DNA from 3 places in the uncultured Phascolarctobacterium sp. genome. Region 2 is predicted to be linked to each of the others. Evidence: riboswitches for the same ligand, from Rfam matches in the RefSeq annotation. Region 2 holds a riboswitch; each other region holds the start of a gene.
The links. A riboswitch is a leader RNA that binds a small molecule or an ion and turns the genes downstream of it on or off. The one in region 2 is predicted to bind cobalamin.
Positions count from the first base shown of each region.

Region 1: linked by a shared signal. The riboswitch ahead of Q4G98_RS09730 (TonB-dependent siderophore receptor) and the one ahead of nifH (nitrogenase iron protein) in region 2 are both predicted to bind cobalamin.
Region 3: linked by a shared signal. The riboswitch ahead of nikB (nickel ABC transporter permease) and the one ahead of nifH (nitrogenase iron protein) in region 2 are both predicted to bind cobalamin.

Region 1 covers NZ_CATWDQ010000014.1:9,227-14,452, reverse strand. The annotation lists gene Q4G98_RS09735 (ABC transporter substrate-binding protein) at 1-546, opposite strand, end outside; gene Q4G98_RS09730 (TonB-dependent siderophore receptor) at 607-2,793, opposite strand; cobalamin riboswitch at 2,955-3,126, opposite strand; gene Q4G98_RS09725 (TonB-dependent siderophore receptor) at 3,260-5,226, opposite strand, start outside.
Region 2 covers NZ_CATWDQ010000001.1:11,665-16,890, reverse strand. The annotation lists gene Q4G98_RS00075 (nitrogenase component 1) at 1-1,294, opposite strand, end outside; gene Q4G98_RS00080 (nitrogenase component 1) at 1-6, opposite strand, end outside; gene nifH (nitrogenase iron protein) at 1,278-2,093, opposite strand; cobalamin riboswitch at 2,228-2,406, opposite strand; gene Q4G98_RS00065 (ABC transporter ATP-binding protein) at 2,409-3,191, opposite strand; gene Q4G98_RS00060 (iron ABC transporter permease) at 3,191-4,141, opposite strand; gene Q4G98_RS00055 (ABC transporter substrate-binding protein) at 4,209-5,171, opposite strand.
Region 3 covers NZ_CATWDQ010000002.1:214,228-219,453, forward strand. The annotation lists gene Q4G98_RS02625 (M14 family metallopeptidase) at 1-860, opposite strand, end outside; gene Q4G98_RS02630 (MATE family efflux transporter) at 1,051-2,361, shown strand; cobalamin riboswitch at 2,416-2,541, shown strand; gene nikB (nickel ABC transporter permease) at 2,682-3,626, shown strand; partial or broken gene nikC (nickel transporter permease) at 3,628-4,462, shown strand; gene Q4G98_RS02650 (ABC transporter substrate-binding protein) at 4,557-5,226, shown strand, end outside.

The DNA.
Region 1 (5,226 bases), on a different contig from region 2:
TCTGATATACTGCAGTTTATCCTGAAAATAACTGATAAAGGCAGCTGCCTTCGCTTCCTGCTGAAAGATCTGTCCGGCCAAGGTATAAGTATGCTCAAACGCTGAGGTGTAATAAGCATCCATGACGATGACTCTGATGCCGAAGGGTTCCAACTTTTTAGCGGCATCCTGCCAGGCGCCGTTGCCGGTGAGGATCAGCAGCTGCGGCTGCAGTTCAATGATTTTTTCATAATTCAGGTCGTTCTGGCTTTTGCCGATGACTTGTTCTTTACTGAAAAATTCGCCGTAGGCCGCCTGATCCTGGTAGATGCCATAATCTACGCCGACTACTCTGTCTAAAACGCCGAGGGATTTGATGATCTCCATATTGTAGCGGTTGGCGACAGCGACTTTGGTAACCGTCTGGGGCAGACTCACCTGCCTGCCGATACTGTCGGTGATAACTGTATGCCTGTCAGAGTCTGCGTCCGTCGGATCATTGTTGCAGCCTGCGCATAGCAGCAGGCAGAAAATCAGCGGCAGGAACAGGATTTTTTTGATTAACATAGCGTTATTGCTCCTAAAACGAACTCAAGGAGATCGTATGATCTCCTTGGGAAAGTAAAATTACAGGTCGAACTGAGCGGAGAACATAAAGGTTCTGGGCATTGATAAACCAAAGGTGGATGAACCGCCTCGGCCCATCCAGTAGTCTTTATCAGTGAGGTTATAGCACATAGCACTGAACTTTACTGGAACAGTATTGATTTTTGTTTTGTAGTGTACTCCCAGGTCGAAGGTCACATAAGAGGGGATTTCGTATTTCCCCTTACTGCCGGTATCTTCAATGAAAGCCTTATCATTCCAAACAGCGCGGCCGACAATGCCCCAATTTTTATCAGGTGTATATTCTAAGCCCAGAACTCCGCTCCATTTAGCGGCGCCGGTTACAAACATACCGTCTTTTAAGCCTTCTTTAGTGTTTTCACGCTTGGCGTTAAGGTACATTAAGCCGCCTGTAGCAGTCCATTTGCTGGCCAGCTTACCATTTACAGTCAATTCCAGGCCTTTGTATCTGTTTTTACCGTCGTCCACTGTAGTCAGCTTATTGCCTGGCGCATCGATATCATATCTGTTGGCTTCGTCAATATCAAAATAGCTGAAGGTAGTAAGGATGCCGGCATTTGCATATTTGATGCCGATTTCAGTTTGCTTGCTTTTTACAGGATCAAGCGTAGCATTTTTATTGGTGTATTTATCGTCGTTTTTGACAACAGCACCTCTGGAAAAGCTTTCGGTATGTCCGGCGTAGAAAGCAAGATTATCAACCGGTTTATAAGTGATGCCGTAAGTAGGCAAGGTATTATTATTGGTAAAAGATTTTCCTCCGGTCAGGTTTTCAAAGTTTTCATGCTTACGGGAAGCGGCCAGCAGGAGTGACGCTTTGCCATATTCCAGAGTATCGGCAATAGTGATACCGACGTTGGTTTCTTCCCACTGTGGTTTGGCAGAGCCAAAATTTTCCAGTTGATAGTTATCAGGAAAGATAATACCGTCGTATAAATTGCCAAGAATCGTCCCTCCGTTAGGGTCGTATGATTTGCTGTTGTTCCAGTATTTGGCCCAGGAACGGTCGACTGCGAGTGCTAAATTGTGTTTTACGGCACCGGTCATTACTTTGCCGGCAATACCGATCTGCGCGTAGACGTTTTTCCCCGATTCATTTTGCTGATTGAATTGATTACCTGTAAAATTGCCGTTTTCATCAAATTTTAAAGCGGAACCCTGATTATCTTTATTGCCGCTTCTTCTGGATTGACCGAAATTGGCAAACCAGGACCAGTCCTCATTCATTTTTTGTTCATGGTTGAGGGTCATTAGATAACCGTGAACATATTTAGTGGTGCCGCTGAAATCATAGTTCTTTTTTGAATCCGGTGCTCCCGGTAGGGAATCGCCTTTGTAGGCAGTGGTTGGTTTGAATTGAAACCAGCGCTGGCCACCGTTGACCCGCAGGTCAAAATAGCCGGCAAACAGGTTGGTCGTGCTTTTTTCTCCTTTGTGGTCCAGATTGAAAAACAGGTTTTTTTCATTTTTTTCAGCACCCGGCAAAGAAAGGCCGCCGTCCATATATTCAGCGTTGACCCGCAGACCCCATTCACCGTTTTTGCCGAAGCGTCTGCCGATGTCGATATACTCGCCGGCATTACCTCTGCCGGAAAAGGTCTGCGTGTAGCTGGTGATCGGTTTGGCGGTTGCTTTTTTGGTAACGATATTGATCGTACCAGGAGCAGGCGTAGCGCCGCTGTTGGTACCGTTGTTAGACATGCTGACGCCGTTGACACCGGCGTTGGGGCCGGAGGTAATATCGATCCTGTCGATGATATGCGAAGGCGGGGTTGTGAATTGATAAAATAAGCTGGGGATACCGTTCAGCATCATGTGGTTGCCGTTCATATTGATACCGCGCATACTGAAGTCGGTATACATTGGTGAACTGGTGCTGGAACGTATCGAAGGATTGTTCTGCAGGACATTGGCAAGCGGTTGGCTGGGATCATCAAATAACGCTAATGTTTTCTGAGTCATGCTCATTTCCGAATATGGAATATCAAGTACGCTTTTGTCGCCCAGGATACCAAGCTTGGCCGTAGTACGAACCAAGCCGCCCGGCAGGGCGTCCCTGTCTGCTTCGACGATCACTTCGTCGAGGTCGTGCGTCATGGTTTCTTCGGCGCTGGCAGGCAACACGAAGCCAACGCTGGCAATAGTACATAATACTGCCATTGCTAAAAACTTTTTGTTTACATTCATCAAATAAACACTTCCTTTAAGTTTTTTATCTGTAATTGTGTTGACTGAGCTGTCCGAGTTTCGCGTGTCAAAACAATCAAGAACAAAAAAAGACGCTTTTCTGCACATAAAGACAGAAAAGCGTAAATAACTTTTGACGCTCTGACCTGTCGTTCGCAGGATGGAGTGGAGTGTAATCAGGCAGTTCTTCTGGCTCTGCTTCATCGCTTACCTCGTCTTCCCGGTTTCCCAGTGACGTTTTGAGGCTTGCTCGGCATTACAGCGGCGGGACCGCATCGGCTTTTAACCGATTTCTCTGTTAGGCAATAATGCACCTGATTATGAATATTCAATTAGCAAATAAAATACCTTGAAAAGATAAATAAAATTAACTTTTGTTTTGTATTATAGCACTTTGCCCCCCCCCCGCAAGCAAAAGTTTTCTGTAGACGTATAAAAAGAAGGGCCTTTTTAACTTTCAGCAGGCTCAGATGTCGAACTCGGCAGACATATAGATAGTTCTGGGAGTGGATGCATAGATCTGATCACCGCGCGATACCATCCAGTAATCTTTGTTAGCGAGGTTATAGCACATCAGTGATAATTTGGTGGGGATACTGTTGATTTTGGTTTTATAGGTCACGCCCAGATCGAAAGTCATATAAGAGGGCGCATAGAAATGTCTGCTGCTGTCAGTGTTATATAAAGGGCTGCTGCCAGTATACAAAGCCCGGCCGATAATGCTGAAGTTTTCGTCAGCCTTGTATTCCAGTGCCGCAGAACCGCTCCATTTGGGTTGTCCGGACTCCTGTACGCCATCTTTAGAGCCTTTGACGGTTTTTTCGTATTTGGCATCCATATAGGCAATGCCGGCCATTACGTTCCATTTGGAAGCGATAGCGCCGTTGAAGCTGAGCTCGATGCCGCGGTGCTTGACTTCGCCGTCCTGACGGAAGAAGTCTTTGCCACCGGCAGGATTAGTGACAGCGATATTATTGGCCTGCTTGATGTCGAACAAAGCCAGCGTCGTCAAAAATCCTTTGTTCAAATATTTTACGCCCAGCTCACTTTGCTTGGTTTTAGAAGGCGGCAGGATCTCGCCGGCATTTTCATAGGTGCTGCCGGCAACGGCGCCCAGGTCGAAATTCTCCGAATGGCTGCCGTACAGCATAATTTTCTCGTTGGGATTATAGGTCAGGGCATATGTGGGGCTGGTAGCGTCCGACGTGACCGAGGAAGTCGCCTGTCCGGTCGTAGGGCTGTAGGAGGTGGAAGTGCCCTGATGCTTATGCACGCCTAAAACGGCGCCCCATTTTTCATATTTCAGGCTGTCAACAAAGGAAATGCCCCAGATACTGGTCTTATTGTTCAAATAGGTTTTGTAGCTGCCGTCGGGCATTCCGGTCTGGTCGATCGCGCCGGTATAAATATTGCCGGTGCCCAACTGGCCAAAGCCCGAGTAGCCCAGCGGCGTGCTGGCGTCGCGGTTGCGCCAGGCTTTGTCGATCGCCAGCGTGGCTTCATGCTTCACAGCGCCAGTCGCAAATTTGCCGGAGGTGCCGATCTGCGCGTAGTAGGCTTTTTGCGGCGTCGCCGACGACTGGTAATTCAGGTCATAGTTGCCGGCGTCGTCTTTGATAGTGAAAGCGCTGTTTTGACCCATGACGTTTTTATTCAGCTTATTGTTGTTCAGGCCGCCGTTAAAGAAGAGCTTCCAGTCATCATTCAGCTTTTGTTCGTGGTTCAAAACCATGAAGTAGCCGTAAGCGCCTTTTTCCATACCGTCAAAGGCGTAATTTTTGCTGCCGTTGATAGTGCTGGGGAAATTTTTGACGTTAGGGCCGATCTTGAACCAGCGCATACCGTTTTTAATATCAATATCCCTGTACCCGGCCAAAAAGTTGGTAGTGCTTCTGTCATCGCGGTGGTCAAGGTTCATATAGATGCCTTTGGCTTTGATGTCGGTTTTATCAACAGAGGTTTCGCCGTTCAAAAGCTCGGTGTTGATCCGCAGTCCCCAGGCTTTGTCTTTGCCGAAGCGGCTGCCAAGATCCAGGTATTCGCCGAAGGAACCTTTGCCGGAAAAAGTTTGTTTGTAGCGGAACAGCGGCTGCTCGCCTGCTTTTTTGGAGATCAGGTTGATAATGCCGCCAGCAGTCGAGGATTCGTACTGGACGCCGCTGCCGCTGATACCGGTATTGGGGCCGGCGGTGACGTCGACCCTTTCAAAGGCCGCCATCGGCACGTTGAACTGCGTCAGCATCCCATGGACGCCATTGACGTACATACTGGTGCCGTTGGCCCGGAAGCCGCGGATAGTAAAATCGTTGTGCAAAACGCTGCCGGCCTGCCTGATAGCGGGGACGCCGACTAAAATATTATCTAAGGGCTGCGTCGGCCCGCCAAAAAGATCTAAAGTTTTGGCTGAGATATTTGTCTGGCTGAAAGGAACTT
Region 2 (5,226 bases):
AGACATAAACGATACCTCCTTTTTCACCGCGGCGACATAAGGTTTTATAAATGCAATCCATAAATTCTATTTCTCCGCTTGTTCCTACAAGCGGCAGCATGGGCAAAAATATCTGCCTTAGTTCCTGATTATTGGTTATTTCGTGAGTCGTCAAAACCAAATCGGCTGTATCTAATAAATTCTGCCCTTCGGCCTGATTAATGATCGGAGCCTGGCATTGAGCCGTTATAGCATCGACCATCTTTTTTCTTTCCCTTGCATTATAATTATCAAATAAAACAATTGCCTCTACCTGCATTTCCAATCTGCGCAGCGTTTCCAATACTCCGCCGGGATGGAAATACATCAGCATCCTGCCAATACAAACTACGCAGCGCTTACCCTGCGTTATGTTCTTTACTTTATCAGCATAAGCAACCAGTTTAGCTCTTTCCTGTGCTACAGCTTCCTCTGCCAAAGCTTCTTTATGCAAAAAAACGCCTAAACTTCTCAGCCAGCTTACCGTATTATCCCAGCCTACCGGATAACCCTCCTGCAGATACGGGACATCGTAATCTTCCTCTAAAAGCTGTGCTATTTTGGTCAGACCAGTATATGTCTGCCCTCGCCCACCCAGAATAACGCTGAAAGACGCCGCCGTAATTTGCGGCAACTCCTTTATAGGCACGTATCCAGGAAATTGTCCAATAACCTGAATGCCAAAATAGGCCAGCAAACGTTTTACCTCCAGGGCATAGTGCCCCCAAGGACCGCCGTTATCACCTATCAGCAAAGCTGTATCAGCTATTTTAGGCTGTTTTTGTAAAAATCTTGCAGCAAGCTGCTCGGCCACAGCAAAATAACCCTGATAATATTCGCCATCCAGAAAACCATAACAGGGAACTGTAAGTACCGGAATACCGTATTTTATTTCACTTTCCCTGCCAACTGCTTCAACATCATCGCCAATAACACCGGCGACACAGGAATTGGCAATGATCAGGCACTGCGGCTGATAAGTCTTGATAACGTCATCTATGCAGGCACGTAAGCGTTCCGCACCGCCAAAAATAGAATGTTTTTCCTGAAGCAGGCTTGATACGACGGGAATAGACTTTAAATTTTCAGCAGAGCCATTTGCCAAAGCACGATACTGTGCATTAATGTCCATGCTGCGCGCCACATGGGCACAGGCCCGCGGGCTATGAAAAATAACAGCAGCGCCGCTGCAATAGGCAGCCGCACGCCAAACACCGGGCATACTGCAGCTGCAGCTTTTAGTTTTAGACAGCATTCTTTTAGTCTTGATTGCCATAACCTGCTACTAAATCCTCCAGTTCTTCAAACGTCAAAGGTGTCGGTACTGATAATTCTTGATTTCCCCAAATATCCTGCGCCAATGTTCTGTAAACCTGAGCCTGTTCACACTCCGGTGCATATTCTATGACCGTCTGCCGGTTATTTTCGGCTTTGTTTACGATCACATTGCGGGGAATAAAGGCAATCAATTTTGTATTTAATCTTCTGGCAAATTCTGTCAGCAACGCATGTTCATTAGGCGTATTCCGGCTATTACCGATAATGCCGCCAAGTCTTACCTCGCCTCTGGCCGCAAATCTTTTAACACCTTTAGCAATATTATTCGCCGCATAAAGCGCCATCAGCTCGCCGGAAGAAACTATATAAATATCTGTTGCATAACCTTCTCTGATCGGTACGGCAAATCCGCCACAAACAACATCTCCCAAGACATCATACAAAACGAGATCTTCATCATCTAAAACCTCAAGTTCTTTCAATTTTTCCAAGGCGACGATAATACCACGCCCAGCACAGCCAACTCCAGGTTCCGGACCTCCTGCTTCAACACATTTGATGCCGTTAAAACCTGTATGTACTATCTGTTCTGCCTGGATATCATCTTCAGAATCACGGACCAGATCCAAAACTGTTTGACGGCAGATTTGTCCCAAAAGCAGTCTGGTAGAATCATTTTTGGGATCGCAGCCTATCTGACAAACCTTTTGCCCCATTTCGCTGAATGCAGCCGATACATTAGCAGCCGTAGTGGATTTACCAATACCGCCTTTACCATAAAAAGCAATTTTTTTCATCATCCATTACCTCCATACTATCTATAAATTTTAAAAGAAAAAAAGAACAGACTCACCCCTTTGGGAAAGCTGTTCTAAAAAATAAATATTAGTATGAATACCGAATATTTTATCGACGCTTTCCCATCTCTCGTGGGGACGTACTATGATCTGGCAGTTCTTCTGACTCTGATTCATTGCTCGCCTCACCTTCCCAGGCTTTCGCCCAGTGGTATTTCGAGGGTTGCTCATCATTACAGCGACGGGATCGTATCGGACTTACACCGATTTATCTATTATGCGCAGCAAGCGCACCAGATCAAACAATATTAAATTTTATTTTACCAGGTCTACCGGAAGCAGTGCCGGCATACCGTTACTGCAGACAAATTCATCAGCTTTAACTTTGAAAACATCTTTCAGCAGCTGTGCTGTGACGATTTTCTGCGGCTCTCCTTCCGTTACCAGACGGCCTTCTTTGATTACAGCAATATGATCGGAATACTGCACAGCATGATTGATGTCGTGGATGACCATAACTACTGTCAACTGCAATTCACGGTTGAGTTTTGCCAAAAGCTGCATGACTTCCAGCTGATGGCAGATATCCAAATAGGTCGTAGGTTCATCAAGCAAGAGTACTTGCGGCCTTTGGGCTAAAGCCATAGCGATCCAGGCCCTTTGCCGCTCGCCGCCAGATAAGGTGCTGAGCAGGCGGTGCTGCATTCCCAGCATATTCGTCTGGCCTAAAGCCCACTCAACATGGGCATCGTCTTCCACGCTTTTGCGGCCAAACCAGCTGCGATGCGGAAAGCGCCCCATCTCTACCAGGTCTTTAACAGTCAGATCTGCCGGTGATTGCGGCGCCTGCGTTAAAATCGCCAGTTTTTGCGCAAATTCCCGATGGCTGAATTTTTTTATGTCTTCGCCATTAAAGGTCACATTGCCTTTATAGCACAGCCAAATACGGGCCAAAGCCTTTAATGTAGTACTTTTGCCACAGCCGTTAGGGCCTATGATCGCAGTTACTTTCCCTTCCGGTACGGAAAGGTTTAGATCATGGATGATAGTTTTATCAATAATACGAATCGTGATCTCATTTGCCTGCAAAATACTCATCAGATCTCTCTCCTTAACAGAAACAGAAAGAAGGGCGCGCCAATGAAAGCCATAATGATACCGACAGGCAGTTCGACAGGCGCAAAAACAACACGTGCAAAAGTATCACTGAGAGTTACAACGGCAATTCCTAAAAGCCCTGAAGCAGGCATCAAATAGCGGTAGTCTGAACCAATTATCAGCCGGGCCGCGTGCGGCACGATCAACCCTACAAACCCCAAGAGACCCACAACGCTGACGGCGCTGGCCGCCAGTAAGGCTGCAACGGCAGTCATAGCAATACGTGTAACTTCTACATTAACTCCTAATCCACGCGCCATTTCGTCGCCAAGCTGCAGAATGTTAAGATAAGCGGCGCCAATAAAGGCCAGCAGCACACCTACAATGGCGTATGGCAAAATGATACTGACATGCGGCCAGCTGCGGGCGGCCAGGCCGCCAACCATCCACATCAAAGCGCCATGTACGCGGTCACTGTAAAAAATCATCAGGCCGGAAATACCGGCACTTAAAAAGGCAGATACGGCTACGCCTGCTAAAATGATCCGCACGGGCTTGATACCATTTTTCCAGGCCAAAATGTAAATGCAGACAGCTGCAAGCATAGCGCCGATAAACGCCGCCGGCGTAATCAGATATTCCAGTGTGGGAAACAGGATCATGATCGTAACACCTGCAAGGCCGGCGCCACTGGAAATACCAATAATATGCGGATCAGCCAGCGGATTACGCATTACAGCCTGCAAGACGGCACCGGCAATGGCAAGATTTACTCCTACTAACGCGCCTACTATTGTCCGCGGCATTCTGATATTCCAGATGATCTGGCTTTGCGGCTCTAAGGTTGGATTAGATAAAATACTAATGATCTGCGCCAGACTAATATCGGCAGACCCTTTTGTCAGGCTTAAAAAAGCTCCCAAAAACGCCAGCATGGCAAAAGCAGCCATGACGATAAGACGCCAGGCTGTACGCGAAATGCCGAATCGTTCAATTCTTTCTAAAGTATCCGCCTGATTATTTGTCATCCTTAAAAACCTCTGGGTATACAGTTTTTGCCATATATTTTACAGCTTCCGGATAATGCAGGCCTGGATTGAGCAGAAATAATCTTTCAGGCAGTAAATATACCTTATTGTTCCGAACTGCTTCCAGCGAAGCCCAGGCCGGATTACTTTTTACATCAGCACGCAATCTGTTTTCTATCTCTTCACTATCACCCATAAAAGTGATAAAAATAATTTCAGGATTCTTTTCTACTAATGCTTCCATGCTGTAGGGAGTCTTCTCCGGTTTGCCCTTCATAGGTGTTGAACCGACGGCAACATTCTGAAATCCCAGCATTTTGGCAACGCAGCCGGCGATACTGTTTTCTAATTCAACAGTTACGTTGGAAGGCGTTGCGTGCATGATAACGATGCGTTTCGCTTCCTGCGGCAGCCGGTCTGTCACAGCCTTGACCTGCTGATCGAGTTTCGCAGCCGCTGCCTCACCTTTTTCAGGCACACCATAAATTTTACCCATTAAAATGAGTTTATCTTTTACCTCGTCATATGTTTTAGGATTTATTGCAATAACAGGGATTTTATTAGACTCTAAAAGCGGCAGAAATTTTTCGTGCTGGTTTTTATTCGCAATGACCAGATCAGGCTTTAAGCCGATCAGACTTTCCATATTGATATTATAAACAAAGCCAACTTCCGGCACATCTTTCATAGCGGCCGGCATTTCTCCTATTTTTGATGAAGCACGGCCAACGATCTTACCGCCTACGGCATCGATCATATTCAGGTAGGAAGTCGCCAGGCTCACGACACGTTCAGGCTTCTTCGGCAGGACTACAGTGCGTCCGGTATCGTCAGTAACAGTTAAAAATGCTTTAGCATCACTGGCAGATTTCGTATTTTCAGCGTTTGGTCCGCAGCCGCTGAAAACTGTCAGACACAATGCAGCTGCAAGTACCGCTCTTAAAATTTTCATTATAGTTCTCTCCCTGCAAAATTAAGAAAGCCTCCCAACGTCAGTTATCGTCAGA
Region 3 (5,226 bases), on a different contig from region 2:
GTGGCAATAGTGCTGCCGAAAAGGTCGGTTAAAATACCCAGCCGGTCGCCTTTGGTGATTTTAGCGCCGCTGCGGAAGTTGGGCAGCCAGCAGCCCTGGTCGGTATTTTCCAGATAGATGACGTTGGTCAGGTCGCGGGGCGTGTGCCGGCGTGGCTGCGGCGGCTCCGGCAGGAGGGCGAGCTGGCGCATGATGTTGAGAATGTCTTTTTTATAGGCTTCTATATCTTCGCGCAGGCACAGCCCGGCACCGCCACGTTCGATAAGCAGCGAAGGCAGGCCTGAGATGGCGGCATAGTTGTAGGCGCCGCTGGTGGCTGTGGAACGCACCATATATTCCACGTCCAGCACCTGGGCCACAGATCGGGCTGCTGCTGCTGTTTCTTCGTTGGGCAGACCTGGATAATAGACGTAAGGATATAGTTCTTCATGGATGTCCCCGCTGTGAAGATCTATATAAAAATCTGCCTGCGGGAAAAATTTTTGACTTAAAACATGAGCTATTTTTTGTGACAGCGTGCCGCCTGCAGCGCCGGGAAATTCACGGTTGAGGTTTTTGCCGTCTTCAGGGACGATAAAGGCGCTGCGCGCCCAGAAGCTGGGTGTATTGACAGGATGGATGATGATCAGGCAGCCGCTGATGTTTTGTGGTTCCAAATCACGAGCCAGTTCGATGGCTGCGGCAATGCCAGGATATTCACCGCCGTGGATGCCGGCAGTGATCAGCAGTGTCGGTCCGTCGCCTTGTCCATTGATAATGGTGACAGGCATATGGCAGGCGGTGCCGGGAACAGAGAGGAAAGTACGTGATTTTTGCCCGCGGCCAGCTTCCAGGCCGCAGATGTTTACCTTATCTGACATGGTTACAACTCCTTTATTTTAAGATAAATTTAATTTTGTAAATTTTGATACGATTATTTTAATTTTATTCTTGCTAATCAGTATAACATATGATAATATGTTCATACAATAGCTGTTATCAATTAAATTTAAGAGTGTTTTAGAATGACAGACAAAATGCTAAACCATATCAGTGAAGGGGATTGCAGCGGTGCGGACAGAGGTTTTGACAAACAGGGAATATTTGGGGCTCACGATCCCTTTTATGCTTTCGACAATGACGCAGCCTTTGATGGGGGCTGTTAATACTGCTGTGATGGGACAGCTGCCTGATCCCAAGTATATAGCTGCTGTAGCCTTGGGGGCGATCCTTTTCAACAATATTTACTGGTTTTTTGGCTTTCTGCGGGTCAGTACTTCCGGTTATGCGGCTCAGGCTCTTGGTTCCGGGGTCAGGGAAGAAAGCCTGCTGGCTTTTCTGCGGCCGCTGTTTATTGCGGTGCTTGTCAGCTGCGGCTGCATTCTTTTGCAGAAACCGATCCTGTCCGCTTATTTGGCTTTGGTTGCACCTGCTGCCGATGTGGCGGCGCTGTGTACGGCTTATTATGATATTCTGATCTGGGGCGCACCGCTGGTGTTGTTTAATTATGTGTCGCTGGGCTGGCTGATGGGGCAGACGAGGGTGCGGGCTTCGGTGTTTATGCAGGTTTCCAGTAATGTTTTGAATATGGCTTTAAGTATGTGGTTTGTTTTCGGGCTGCATTTCCATATTGAGGGAGTTGCCTGGGCGACGCTTCTGAGCCAGCTATACGGCGCTGTTGTTGGCTGCTGGCTGATGTATGTTTATGGCGATTTTGACTATAGGCATTTTGATTATAAAAAAGTTATCGAGCCAGGGAGTTTGTTAAAGATGCTTTCGGTGAACGCTAATCTGATGATCCGCACAGCCTGCCTGCTGACGGCGAATAATATCATTGCTGCTGCCGGCGCGGCTTTGGGGACTGTGGTGCTGGCAGCCAATGCGGTACTGTTTCAGCTGAAGGACATCATGTCCTATCTGGTCGACGGCATGGCCAACGGCGCGGCGATTTTTTCAGGGCGGGCTCTGGGCCAGAAAAACAGGGATTTATTCTGGCAGACCTTGCGGATGACTTATAAATGGCTGTTCGTACTGGTTGTGGTGCTGATGGCAGGCTTTGGCGCCAGCGGTATGTTCTGGATCAGGTGTTTTACAGATATTTCCGAGGTAGCGGCATTAGCCGGGGCTTACAGATATTATGTGCTGCTTTATCCTCTGATAGCCGGTATTGGCCTGGCGCTTTACGGTATGTTTACCGGCGCTACCTATACAGCTCCGGTACGCAATATGATGATGGCTGCACTGGCTGTATTTTGGCCTGCGGAACGGCTGTTGGTGCCTTTATACGGCAATGATGGCTTATGGCTGTCATATCTTTTATTTGTTGGTACTCAATCTTTAATATTATTTTTATCATTGAAAAAACTTAGAAAAAAGATTTAAAAAGTTATTTAAAAGTGTTTACTAAGTATATACTTTGTGTTAATATTGTTATAAGTTAATAATTTTATCAAAGGTGCCGCAAGGTTAAATCAGGGAAGTCCGGTGTAAATCCGGCACGGTCACGCCACTGTAAGCGCATATTGCGTAAGTCAGATCGCAGCCTTTGGTATTGCCATATCCGCGGGTGACGGATCAGCAGTTAGTTCTTAAAAATTGTATAGATGGAGTAGTATAATTATTCCGCTGTGCAAAAATTTTATGATCTCCTGCATCCGTGGTTCATGGCTGCAGGAGATTTTTTTGTGAGGAGATGGGAAGCATTGAAAAACAAACAGATTTGGAGCAGGCTTGGACAGATCCTGCTGGTGCTTTTAGGGATCAGCTTTTTGACTTTTGCTTTGGTGATGCTGTCGCCCGGTGATCCGGTCCGGCAGATGATCGCCGGTAATGAGGACATTATGGTCAGTCAGGCGGAGATAGAAGCGCTGCGGCATGAGCTTGGTTTGGACAAACCGTTTATTTTCCAGTATCTGGATTGGCTGGGGCGTGCTGTGCAGGGGAACCTGGGCTTTTCCTATATGGTCAAAAAGCCTGTTGTTGAAGAACTGATGCATTGTTTGCCGGCGACGATCTATCTTGCTGTGGCTTCGCTGCTGTTTATGCTGGTAGTATCGCTGCCTCTGGGCATTTATTCGGCGGTTAAGCGTAACAGCTGCTTTGATTATTTTGTCAGAGGTCTTACTTTTTTCGGTGTTTCAGTTCCTAACTTTTGGATGGGCCTGATGCTGCTGTGGATTTTTGGCTTACAGCTGGGCTGGCTGCCGATAGTAGGCGGCAGGGTAAGCCTGGAGACGATCATTTTACCAGCGGTGACGCTGGGAATAGCAATGGCGGCTAAATATACGCGGCAGGTGCGGGCAACTGTTCTTGAGGAATTACATCAGGATTACGTTGTCGGTGCCAGAGCCAGAGGCATGAGTGAGAGCTATATCCTTTGGCAAGAGGTGCTGCCGAACGCGATGCTGCCGCTAATGACGCTGCTGGGGTTATCATTGGGTTCCCTTTTAGGCGGGGCGGCTGTTATCGAAATAGTTTTTCAGTGGCCGGGATTGGGCCGTTTGGCTGTCGAGGCTATCACATATCGTGATTTTCAGCTGGTGCAGGGCGTTGTGCTTTGGATAGCGCTGATGTATATGGTGATCAATCTGTTGGTAGATATTTCCTATAATTATTTTGATCCACGCTTAAGAAAGGCAGGCAAGTAATATGGAAAATCTTATCAATGGTTTAAAAATGAATAGGCAATTTGCTGTTTCCAGCCTGCTGGTGCTGGCGCTGTTTTTGATTGCCGTAGCTGCGCCGCTGTTTTCGCCTTATGATCCTGTGGAAGCGACGATGAAGAACGCTTATCTGTCTGTCCCCTTGTGCCGAGCATATCTTTGGTACTGACAAGCTGGGGCGCGATGTGTTCAGCCGTATTTTGTACGGCGCCCGTTATTCTTTGAGCGGAGTCTTGCTTTTGGTTGCGGTGATATTTTTTGTCGGTACTTCTTTAGGAATTATTTCCGGTTATTACGGCGGCAAGGTCGATGCGGTGATCATGCGTATTTCCGACATGATGATCTCTTTTCCGGGTATGATCCTGGCGATAGCTATTGCAGGGATACTGGGCGGCAGCCTGGTCAACGCGGTCATTGCGCTGACTGTTGTCAGCTGGACTAAATATGCCAGGCTGGCCCGCAGCATGGTGCTGAAGATCAAAAAACGTGACTTTGTGGAGGCGGCGATAGTAAATGGCGGTAAACCGGCGCACATCCTTTGGCAGCATATCGTGCCGAATATCCTGCCGCTGATGGTCATTACGGCTGCGGCTGATATTGGCGCTATGATGATGGAGCTGGCCGGGTTGTCGTTTTTGGGCTTTGGCTCGCAGCCGCCGGCGCCGGAATGGGGCCTGATGCTGAACGAGGGCCGGCAACAGCTGCAGACTGCGCCCTGGCTGATGATTTTCCCGGGTCTGGCTATTTTTGTCACTGTTGTGATTTTTAACCTTTGGGGCGACAGCCTGCGCGACGTGCTTGATCCGCGGCAGGAAGACTGATGATGGTGGTTAGGTAAAATTTTATTATATACAAACGAGTTTGAAAGGGAGATGTATTATGAACAAAAGTATTAAATTTACAGCAGCAGCCGCAATGATCGGACTGCTGGCACTGGCAGCTGCCGGCTGCGGCGGTGGTGATAAAAAAGCTGCCGCGGCGAAGGATACTTTGAAATTCGGCGTTACTAATTTTGCCGATAATCTGGAACCGACAGATAACTTTTTCAGTTGGGTCGTTATGCGTTATGGCCTGGGCGAATGTCTGGCCAAATTTGACGATAAAATGAACTCTACCCCGTGGATTGCGGAAAGCTGGAAAATCGGCGATGATAAGCTGACCTGGACTTTTAAGATCAATGATAAAGCTAAATTTTCCAATGGCAATAAGGTAACTGCCGAAGCGGTAAAAAGTTCGTTGGAACGTGTTTTTGCAAAATCCAATCGTGCAAAGACATTTTTTGAATACAGCGAGATCTCGGCCGACGGCCAGAACCTGATCATCAAAACCACTAAGCCGGTACCTTCGTTGCCGGGGATGCTGGCAGATCCGCTCTTTATAGTCATCGATACCAGTGTCAAAGATCGTGATTATGCTAAGCAGGGGCCTATTTGCACCGGTCCGTATGTGGTGAAGGAATACAGCAAGGCTAAAGCGGTAATGGAAGCTAACCCCAATTATTGGGATGGTGAAGTGCCATTTAAACATGTCGAGATCCCTACTATCGACGATCCTAATACCCGTGCTATGGCGCTGCAGTCCGGTG